Regions from separate parts of the Brucella sp. BE17 genome, predicted to be linked through region 2. Evidence: predicted binding sites of a transcription regulator. Region 2 holds the regulator's gene; each other region holds the start of a gene.

Region 1 (3,284 bases), on a different replicon from region 2:
ACTTGGTATGCAGCAGATTCTTGCCGGTGACGCGAAGGTGGTTGTTGCAGGCGGTCAGGAATCCATGTCCATGGCACCGCATTGTGCGCATTTGCGCAGCGGTGTGAAGATGGGCGACTTCAAGATGATCGATACGATGATCAAAGACGGGCTGACTGACGCATTCCATGGCTACCACATGGGTGTCACTGCGGAAAATATCGCCCGTCAGTGGCAGTTAAGCCGTGAAGACCAGGATACATTTGCGGTGGCGTCTCAAAACAAGGCAGAAGCCGCGCAAAAGGCCGGAAAATTTGATGAGGAAATCGTTCCCTTTACGATCAGCACGCGTAAGGGGGAACAGGTGGTATCCGCAGATGAATATATCCGTGCAGGCACGACGATGGATGCGTTGGCGCGGCTCAGACCCGCTTTCGACAAAGAAGGCACGGTAACCGCGGGAAATGCTTCCGGTATCAATGACGGCGCCGCGGCGGTCGTCCTGATGGAGGCAGGCGAGGCTGACAAGCGTGGCATCGCGCCGCTGGCCCGTATTGTTTCCTGGGCGACGGCAGGTGTCGATCCGTCAATCATGGGCACCGGCCCGATCCCGGCCAGCCGTAAGGCGCTGGAAAAGGCTGGCTGGAGCGTTGCCGATCTCGACCTCGTGGAAGCCAACGAGGCCTTCGCGGCACAATCCTTCGCGGTTGTTCGTGATCTAGATCTTGATCCAGAAATCGTCAATGTGAATGGCGGTGCGATTGCCATCGGCCACCCCATCGGTGCTTCGGGCGCGCGCGTGCTGACCACGCTGCTTTATGAAATGAAGCGCCGTAAGGCGCGGCGCGGCCTGGCAACACTGTGCATCGGCGGCGGGATGGGCGTGGCCATGTGTGTGGAGCGTGATTGAGTTCTATTCCTATGCATGTCTCCTAAATCGCTGAGACATGCTGCAAAGGTTAACGCATCTGGACAATCTGAGGTTACTTCCCTCGTTTCCAATGGGGTTGCTATGCGAGATCACTCTCCTGACCCACCAGATGTGGTGTGAACAAAAAGAGAAACGGGTGCGGAGAGCGATTCGTAGCCGATTCGTTCCGGCTTTGGCCTGAAGGTTAACAATTACGTAGATTTATGACGGGAGCGTTCTTGCTATCCCCAAGGTATTGCTTCGTTTTTTGAATGTTCCAATGAGCTGCAGACGCGAGATCGCCTTGCTTTCCGGCAATCGTTAACGACATGGCCGCTTTATTCAATTTTCAGGATAAGCGTCTCAGAAACTGATTCATCATATAGTGGGAGGTGGATGGTTAGACGCAACATGTTGCCGTGAACAAAACAAGAAAAGAAGTCAGTCAGCGATTCGTAGCCGATTCGTTCCAGAGTCGTTCCATTTGTTAAGATCACCCGTTAATCCGGAATGCATGTCGAGCCAGATTGGTGGAGATTTTTTCTGTCCTTCCTCCGCAAACGCTTTCGATCCCAGCGGGATAGTGCTATCGCATGTTCTGCTGTATTTAGCGCGCAATCATCCTATGCTGAAACAGCGCTCAAAAACTCATAGCGTTCGGGCGGAATACTCTCCGCGGAAACGTTCAATCATTAAGCTCCTTCGGACCTTCGGCCCGGGGACATCCATACCGGGAAACCGATTGCTGGCATGAATCAATTCCCCGCCCATGATTTGCCTCTCGTCTTGAGCGGGCGCGATGTAACGGCAGTGCTGGGGCCTACCAATACCGGCAAGACGCATCTAGCCATCGAGCGTATGCTTTCGCACGGCAGTGGCATGATTGGCCTGCCACTGCGTCTTCTGGCGCGCGAAGTCTATAATCGTGTCGTGGAGCGGGTTGGAGCCGCCAATGTGGCGCTGATCACCGGTGAAGAAAAGATCGTGCCGCCAGGCGCGCGCTATTCCGTTTGCACCGTCGAGGCCATGCCGCGACGCACAGACGTTGCTTTCGTGGCGATAGACGAGGTGCAGCTTGCCAATGATCTGGAACGCGGGCACATCTTTACCGACCGCATCCTGCATCTGCGTGGACGGCAGGAAACACTGCTTCTGGGTGCCGCCACCATGCGCGGCATTCTGGAGAAGTTGCTGCGGGGCGTGAATGTCATTACGCGTCCGCGTCTGTCTAATCTGGCCTATGCCGGTTCCAAGAAGATCACACGTCTGCCCAACCGCTCGGCGATCGTCGCTTTTTCAGCGGACGAGGTTTATGCGATTGCAGAATTGATCCGTCGCCAGCGCGGCGGGGCGGCTGTGGTCATGGGCGCGCTCTCGCCACGCACGCGCAACGCGCAAGTCGAGCTTTATCAGTCGGGCGATGTGGATTTTTTGGTGGCGACCGATGCCATCGGCATGGGGCTTAATCTCGATGTCGATCACGTCGGCTTTGCGCAGAACCGCAAATTCGATGGCTATCAGTTCCGCGATCTGACGCCAGCGGAAGTAGGGCAGATCGCAGGGCGCGCCGGACGGCATCTTCGCGATGGCACGTTCGGCGTTACCGGGCAGGTACAACCCTTCGACGATGAACTGGTCGAACGGGTGGAAGCGCATAATTTCGATCCCGTGAAGGTGCTGCAATGGCGTACCGCGCGTTTTGATTTTGCATCCATTGATGCGCTGCGCCGCTCGCTGGAGACGCCTGCACCTATCGAAGGGCTCGCAAGGGCGCTTCCGGCGGTCGATCAGCAGGCGCTTGAAAATCTGGCGCGAGACGAAGATATTGTCCGCCTTGCCACGACGCCGGCGCGGATCGAACTGTTATGGGATGCCTGTGCGCTTCCCGATTATCGCAAGATTGCACCGGCGCAGCATGCAGACATTATTGCCGCCATTTATCAGGACCTTGTGCGCCGGGGGAGCGTTGATGAAGATTATATGAGCGAACAGGTGCGCCGGGCCGACAGTACCGAGGGGGAAATCGATACTTTGTCGCACCGCGTGGCGCAAATCCGTACCTGGACTTTTGTGTCGCACAGGCCGGGATGGCTTGCCGATCCGACACACTGGCAGGAAAAGACGCGCGAAATAGAGGATAGATTGTCCGACGCGCTGCATGAAAGGTTGACGAAACGCTTTGTAGACCGCAGGACAAGCGTGCTTATGAGGCGCCTGAGAGAGAATACCATGCTTGAAGCAGAAATCAGCCCGACCGGAGACGTGATTGTCGAAGACCATAATGTTGGGCAACTGGAAGGATTCCGTTTTACTGCCGACGTTCAGGCCGAAGGGCCGGACGCAAAGGCTGTGAAGAGTGCTGCGCAAAAGGCGCTCGCCGCCGAGTTCGAGCGCC
Region 2 (3,284 bases):
TTGCTCGGCAATGGATGGCTATGCGCTGATTGCGCCCGCAGACATCACTTATCCGCTGCCTCTGAAAGTGATTGGCGAATCCGCTGCCGGAAAACGCTTTAACGGCAGTTTGCGACCCGGCGAAGCCGTTCGCATCTTTACTGGCGCCCCCCTGCCCGACAATGCCGACACGATCGTCATTCAGGAACATACAGACCGTAAAGGTGACCAACTGACAATATTGGAGGGTATCGACAAAGGTCGCCATATTCGCCGCGCTGGGCTGGATTTTGCGCCGGACAAAACGGTTCTCGAGGCGGGACGCGAGTTGGATGCAGCAGCGCTGTCGCTGGCTGCGGCAAGCGGCAATGCAGCCTTGGATGTCTTTCGCAGGCCCCGCATTGCCATTCTCGCCACAGGTGACGAACTCGTCCCTCCAGGCACCGCGCCGGGACCTGACCAGATCGTCGCGTCCAACAGTCTCGGCGTTGCAGAAATCATTCGCCGTGCGGGTGGCATGTCTCAGGATCTGGGCATCATCCCCGATAATCCTGCAAAAATCGAAGCGGCCATCGCGCAGGCGCTGGAGAGCGGCATCGATGTGCTGGTGACAGTTGGTGGCGCCTCGGTTGGCGACCGCGATTTTATCCATGTCGCCTTGCGCAATTGCGGCGTAGATCTCGACTTCTGGAAAATTGCCATGCGCCCAGGCAAGCCGCTGATGTATGGTCGCAAAATAGTCGGAAGCAAAACCGTGCATGTGATCGGCCTGCCGGGCAATCCTGTTTCCAGCCTCGTGTGCAGCCTCGTCTTTCTGCGTCCACTGGTCGCAAAGCTGGGCGGTACAAACCTGGACACCGATATCCGGCCCGCCATTCTTGGACAGCCAATGGCCGCCAACGATCATCGCCGCGATTTTGTACGCGCGACAATCGAAACACGAGGCGACGGCACGCTTGTTGCGACACCTTATTCGCTGCAAGATTCTTCCATGCTCTCGGCACTGGTCAACTCCGACGCGCTTTTAATCCGGGACGAAAACGCAACTGCGACTGCCAATGGCGAGCCATGCCGCATCCTCATGTTGTGATCATTTCGCGATAATTCGCCAAGCATACCCGTCTTCGCCTGAACATTAATTATTTAAAAACCATTGCAGAACAAGACTGGAACATATAGTGTTCGTTCTGGTTTTGTTTTTCTCTTATCTGTTCTAGGCCGGAGGGTGTCGCCAATGTTGACCCGCAAACAGCATGAACTTTTGCTGTTCATTCATGAGCGTCTGAAAGAAACCGGCATTCCCCCTTCTTTCGACGAAATGAAGGAAGCGTTGGATCTCGCTTCCAAGTCGGGCATTCATCGGCTGATTACAGCACTTGAAGAACGCGGTTTTATCCGCCGGCTACCCAACCGGGCGCGCGCGTTGGAAGTGCTGCGCCTACCGGATTCGATCGCGCCGGGGCTGAACAGTCAAAGAAAATTTTCGCCAAGCGTCATCGAAGGCAGCCTCGGCAAAGCGCCTGCAGCACAGCAGGCGGCGCGCCCCGCGTCCGTCACCACCAATGATGCCGTTTCTGCCACCGTTTCCGTGCCCGTTATGGGTCGCATCGCGGCAGGCGTACCGATTTCCGCCATCCAGAACCAGACACATTCACTGAGCCTTCCGCCGGAAATGCTGGGGGCGGGAGAGCATTACGCGCTTGAAGTGCGAGGCGATTCGATGGTTGAAGCTGGTATTTTTGACGGTGACACCGTCATCATCCGGCGTGGCGAGACGGCTAGCCCCGGCGAAATTATTGTGGCCCTCGTCGATGATGAGGAAGCAACGCTAAAGCGCTTCCGCCGCAAGGGCGCTTCGATTGCTCTTGAAGCTGCCAATCCCGCTTATGAGACGCGTATTTTCGGACCGGATCGGGTTCGCGTACAGGGAAAACTCATCGGGTTGATCCGTCGCTACTGACATTAAAGCGCGTTGCACCGGTGAGCGGGTTTGCAGCAACGTTCATGATCGGCTAATCCGGGGACCTTCCGTCATGACAGCGGAAGGTACTTTGGAAGGGTTAGGCTGTTTTTGGCGGTCGTAACGCGAACGCACAGACGGCTGAGACAATTGCCATCAGCACCATGTAAAGAACAGTGGGCATGACAGTGTCTGAATATTCCGCCGGGAGCGTCGTCGCGATAAGTGGTGAAACGCCGCCGCCCAGGATCGGACCAATCTGCTGAACCAGAGACAGGCCGCTATAGCGAATTCTGGCCGGGAACAATTCAGAACAAAATGCGCCCTGCAAGGCAATCGACGTTTTGATATTGGCGTGCCAGTTGTCTGCAAAGACCGTGTTCCAGAAACGCAGGAGCTCTTCATGGATTTCCTTGGCGCGGACATGATCTCCGCGTTACACGGCATTCCAAAGTGCAATGCACACCCCGGTAGGCCGTGATCCAGATTGCAAACAACATATCAGAAGCTCTGGGCGAATAGAGAGACGCAAACCGAGAGCTCAGATCAGACCAGATTTACTCCGTGCTCTAATATTCACCAAGCTTGATGTCAGATGTGTAATCGACACCATCCACTTCCTTCACGACTGGCTGTCCGCATTGCATGACGCCGGTTGCCGCGTTGAAAGCATAGGTTGGCGAGCCATAAAGTTGCCAGCCCTTGTTAAGCGCTGCCGTCACGCGGTGGCAAAAAGCGGAATCGTCCGGCCCGGTTATAAAGCGATAGAGTTTCATGGTCTGTCCTTTCTTAAATCCGGCCTAGAAGCCCGCTCTGGCAAGCAGGCGTTCGGCCATGGAAAGATGCAGCCGTTCGACCATCTTTCCCTCAAGCGAAATCACGCCCTTATCGGCATTTTCGGCCAGCGCGAACGCCGCGACCACCGCGCGGGCATGCGCAACCTCTCCCTCATCGGGCGAGAAGGCGCGGTTAGCAGCGCCGATCTGGTTTGGATGAATGAGCGTTTTGCCGTCAAAACCCATCGCGGCTCCTTGTGCGCATTCATCCGCAAAACCTGTTTCGTTGCGGAAATCATTATAGACTCCGTCAAGCACAGTCAGCCCGCCAGCACGAGCCGCCAGCAGAATCTGCATTAGCCACGGCACCAGATAGGTGCGCGCCCCATCAAGACGCACGCCCGTTTGCTGTGCGAGATCGTTGGAACCGACCACAAAAGCGGCAAGCCGTGCCGCTGAACGATTGCCAAGCGTCGCGATCTCGTCGGCATTGAGGATACCGCGCGCCGTCTCGATCATCGCCCATATAGCCATTTCTGGCTCAGCGTCATGGTGATCGAGCCGGTTTG
Region 3 (3,284 bases), on a different replicon from region 2:
CCCAGTCTTTGTCTAGATCGACATGCACGACCTGTGCAAGCGCATGCACGCCCGCATCGGTGCGACCGGCAGCGCCCAGTGCCAAATCCTCGCCGCAGAATTTCTTGAACGCCTGCTCGATGGCGCCTTGCACAGTATGGCCGTTTTCCTGACGCTGCCAGCCCGCATAGGGCGTGCCGTCATATTCAACCGTCAGCCTGTAACGCGGCACCGCCTAGAGAACCTTCAAATTTTGCGCACCGCGCAGAAATTCCTGTGCAGCCAAGGGCTTGCCGCCTGAACGTTGTAACATAACGAGCCGCACGGCACCATCGCCACCGGCAATGGTCAGCTTGTCGTCAAGAACTTGACCGGGTGCGCCTTGCCCTTCAGCAAGTGTGGAGCGTAGTAATTTCACCCGCTCGACCGTGCCGTTGATTTCCATCTCGCACCAGGCACCCGGAAATGGGGAGAGGCCGCGAATGGTGTTATGCACGTCCTTTGCAGGTTTTGACCAGTCGATGCGGGCTTCAGCCTTGTCGATCTTGGCGGCATAGAGCACGCCATCTTCCGACTGTGGTTGCAACGCCAAACTTTCGCGTTCAAGGGCACCCAGTGCACGCACCATCAGATCGGCACCGATCATGCTGAGCCGATCATGCAATTCGCCCGCCGTCATATCCGGTGTAATCGCAACCTTCTCCGCCATGGCGACAGGCCCGGTATCGAGTCCCTCATCCATTTTCATGATCATGATGCCGCTCTCATCATCGCCCGCCATAATGGCACGCTGAATGGGCGCGGCACCACGCCAGCGCGGCAGCAGCGAAGCATGGCCATTATAGCAACCAAGCCTCGGCGTCTCTAAAATGGCTGTGGGCAATAACAGCCCGTAGGCAACGACAATCGCCACATCAGCTTCGAGGCTTGCAAAAACATCTTGTTCTTCCGCACCCTTGAGGCTCTTGGGCGTAAAAACCGGGATGCCGAATTCCTCTGCCTTTTCGTGCACGGGCGATTTGGTCAGTTCCAGCCCGCGGCGTCCTGCGGGACGTGGCGGCTGCGTGTAGACAGCCACGACATCATAGCCCTGCCCGATGATGGCGGTCAGGATTGGCACCGAAAAATCCGGTGTACCCATGAAGACAATACGCAAAGACATCAAAGCACCTGCCGTGTGCCGCCACGTTCCTTGGCAAGCTTCTTGAATTTCTTGATGACCATATCGCGTTTCAATTTGGAAATATGGTCGATGAAGAGAACGCCGTTGAGGTGATCGACCTCATGTTGCAGACACGTTGCCATCAGCCCGTCCGCTTCCATTGTCTGCGGCTTGCCCTCTACATCGAAATACTCGACCTTGATCCGGGCTGGCCGTTCCACTTCCGCATAATAATCGGGGATCGACAGACAGCCCTCTTCATAAAGGCTGAGCTCGTCCGAAGAACTCACGATCACCGGATTGACGAAAATGAAAGGAGATTTTTCCTGGTCTTCCTTGGCAAGGTCGATCGTCAGAAGACGAATGGGTTCGGCAACCTGTATCGCTGCAAGACCGATACCGGGGGCCTCATACATGGTCTCCAGCATATCCTTTGCAAATTTTCGCAAATGCGCATCAAACTGCTCGACCGGTTTGGAAACCTCGCGCAGCAAAGGATCAGGAAGATAGACAAGCGGTTTTAAAGACATAGGCTTCACGTAATCGCTTGTAAAAGAGTCGTCAATTGCAGTTTATATTATGTTCTTGTTTTGATCTCACCATGACGATACGAATCAGCTAAGCTTGGACTATGGAAAATCAGAATCTTCTCAACGAACCACTTTTGCAGCTTGGCGCCACATCGATTTCTCTGGGGAACATTCTTCTCACAGGCATTGTTGTGGTTGTGCTCTGCCTCGCGCTATTTCTGATCGCTGCTGCACGTTCGGCACGATTGCGCGCCGTTGCAGAAGCGCAGGCCGAAGACCGGGCACAGGACGCCGAACACCGCATGGCCGAGATTTTGAAAGCACAGGCCGAAATGCAGGGCCGCATGCAGACCATGGCCGAAGTGTTCGGCTCGCGGCAGGCTGAGCTCAATCAGTCGATCCGCGAACGGCTGGATGGCATGACGCATCGCATCGGCCAGACCATGACAGAGCAGACCCGCTCGACCCATGAAAATCTTGCCAAGCTGCAGGAGCGTCTCGCCGTCATCGACACGGCGCAGAACAATATCCAGTCGCTTGCAGGCCAGGTCGTGCAGTTACAGGCAATCCTCGCCAACAAGCAGACACGCGGCGCGTTCGGCCAGTCGCGCATGGAAGCCATCATCGCCGATGGCCTGCCGCAAGGGGCCTATGAATTTCAGGCGACGCTCTCAAACAGCACCCGGCCCGATTGCCTTGTGCGCATGCCCAACAAAGCGCCGTCTCTGGTGATCGACGCAAAATTTCCACTCGAGGCATGGAACGCCATGCGCGAAGCCGAGCACCCGGAAGCCAAAAAACCCGCCGTCACACAATTCCGCCGTGACATGGAGGTGCATATCAAGGATGTCTCCGACAAATATCTGATACCCGGCGAAACGCAGGACACAGCTTTTTTGTTTGTTCCGTCCGAGTCTATTTTTGCCGATATTCATGAGCATTTCGAAGCACTGATCCAACGTGCGCACCGCGCAAGGATCGTCATCGTCTCACCATCGCTTCTGATGTTGTCCATTCAGGTCATTCAGGCAATCTTGAAGGATGCTCGTATGCGCGAACAGGCACATGTCATTCAGGGCGAAGTCATCCGCTTGATGGAAGATGTAGGCCGCCTCGATGAACGTGTGCGCAAGCTGCAAACGCATTTTGTGCAGGCTAACAAGGATATCGACGATATTCTGGTGTCATCAAACAAGGTAACCAGGCGCGGCGCAAAGATCGAAGCGCTGGAGTTTGGGCCGGCCCCCGATACGGACGCGCCTCAGAGCAAACAAGCGGAAAACCCCGCCAGTCAATTGCACCTACGTGTGGTGGACGAGGATTGATCGCTTAAAACGCCGTACGTCCTTTCGAATGCACAGCGCTTTAAGCTTTTTTATCTAAGCATCGGCCCAAAAATCATAGCCGATTTTTGGGCCAATGCTCTATTCAGATTTGGGCTTATTCTCCGAATGGCCCAGATCGCGTTCCGGCCAGACGAGATCGCGCACACGCTGTTTCAAAATCTTGGCTTCCGGGAAACCGCCATCGCGCTTGCGCTCCCAGATAAGCTCCTCGCTATCATCAGCAATATGCACACGGATTTCAAAAATCCCACCGGTCCCGGGGCGCAA

The links. Region 2 encodes LexA, which represses DNA repair genes until DNA is damaged. Its sites were predicted from a motif close to TGTTCNNNNTGTGTTCNG; they were not measured.
Region 1: the regulator LexA is predicted to act here: its motif matches at 1,355-1,372, upstream of AAIB41_RS08060 (helicase-related protein).
Region 3: the regulator LexA is predicted to act here: its motif matches at 1,722-1,739, upstream of def (peptide deformylase).

The regions. Positions count from the first base shown of each region.
Region 1 is NZ_CP154467.1:1,654,629-1,657,912, reverse strand. It holds gene AAIB41_RS08065 (acetyl-CoA C-acetyltransferase) at 1-889, shown strand, start outside; gene AAIB41_RS08060 (helicase-related protein) at 1,640-3,284, shown strand, end outside.
Region 2 is NZ_CP154468.1:280,170-283,453, reverse strand. It holds gene glp (gephyrin-like molybdotransferase Glp) at 1-1,069, shown strand, start outside; gene lexA (transcriptional repressor LexA) at 1,214-1,939, shown strand; gene AAIB41_RS12770 (DUF1737 domain-containing protein) at 2,509-2,715, opposite strand; gene AAIB41_RS12765 (CoA ester lyase) at 2,740-3,284, opposite strand, start outside.
Region 3 is NZ_CP154467.1:1,474,372-1,477,655, forward strand. It holds gene truA (tRNA pseudouridine(38-40) synthase TruA) at 1-211, opposite strand, end outside; gene fmt (methionyl-tRNA formyltransferase) at 215-1,135, opposite strand; gene def (peptide deformylase) at 1,141-1,671, opposite strand; gene AAIB41_RS07175 (DNA recombination protein RmuC) at 1,773-2,996, shown strand; gene AAIB41_RS07180 (SelT/SelW/SelH family protein) at 3,096-3,284, opposite strand, start outside.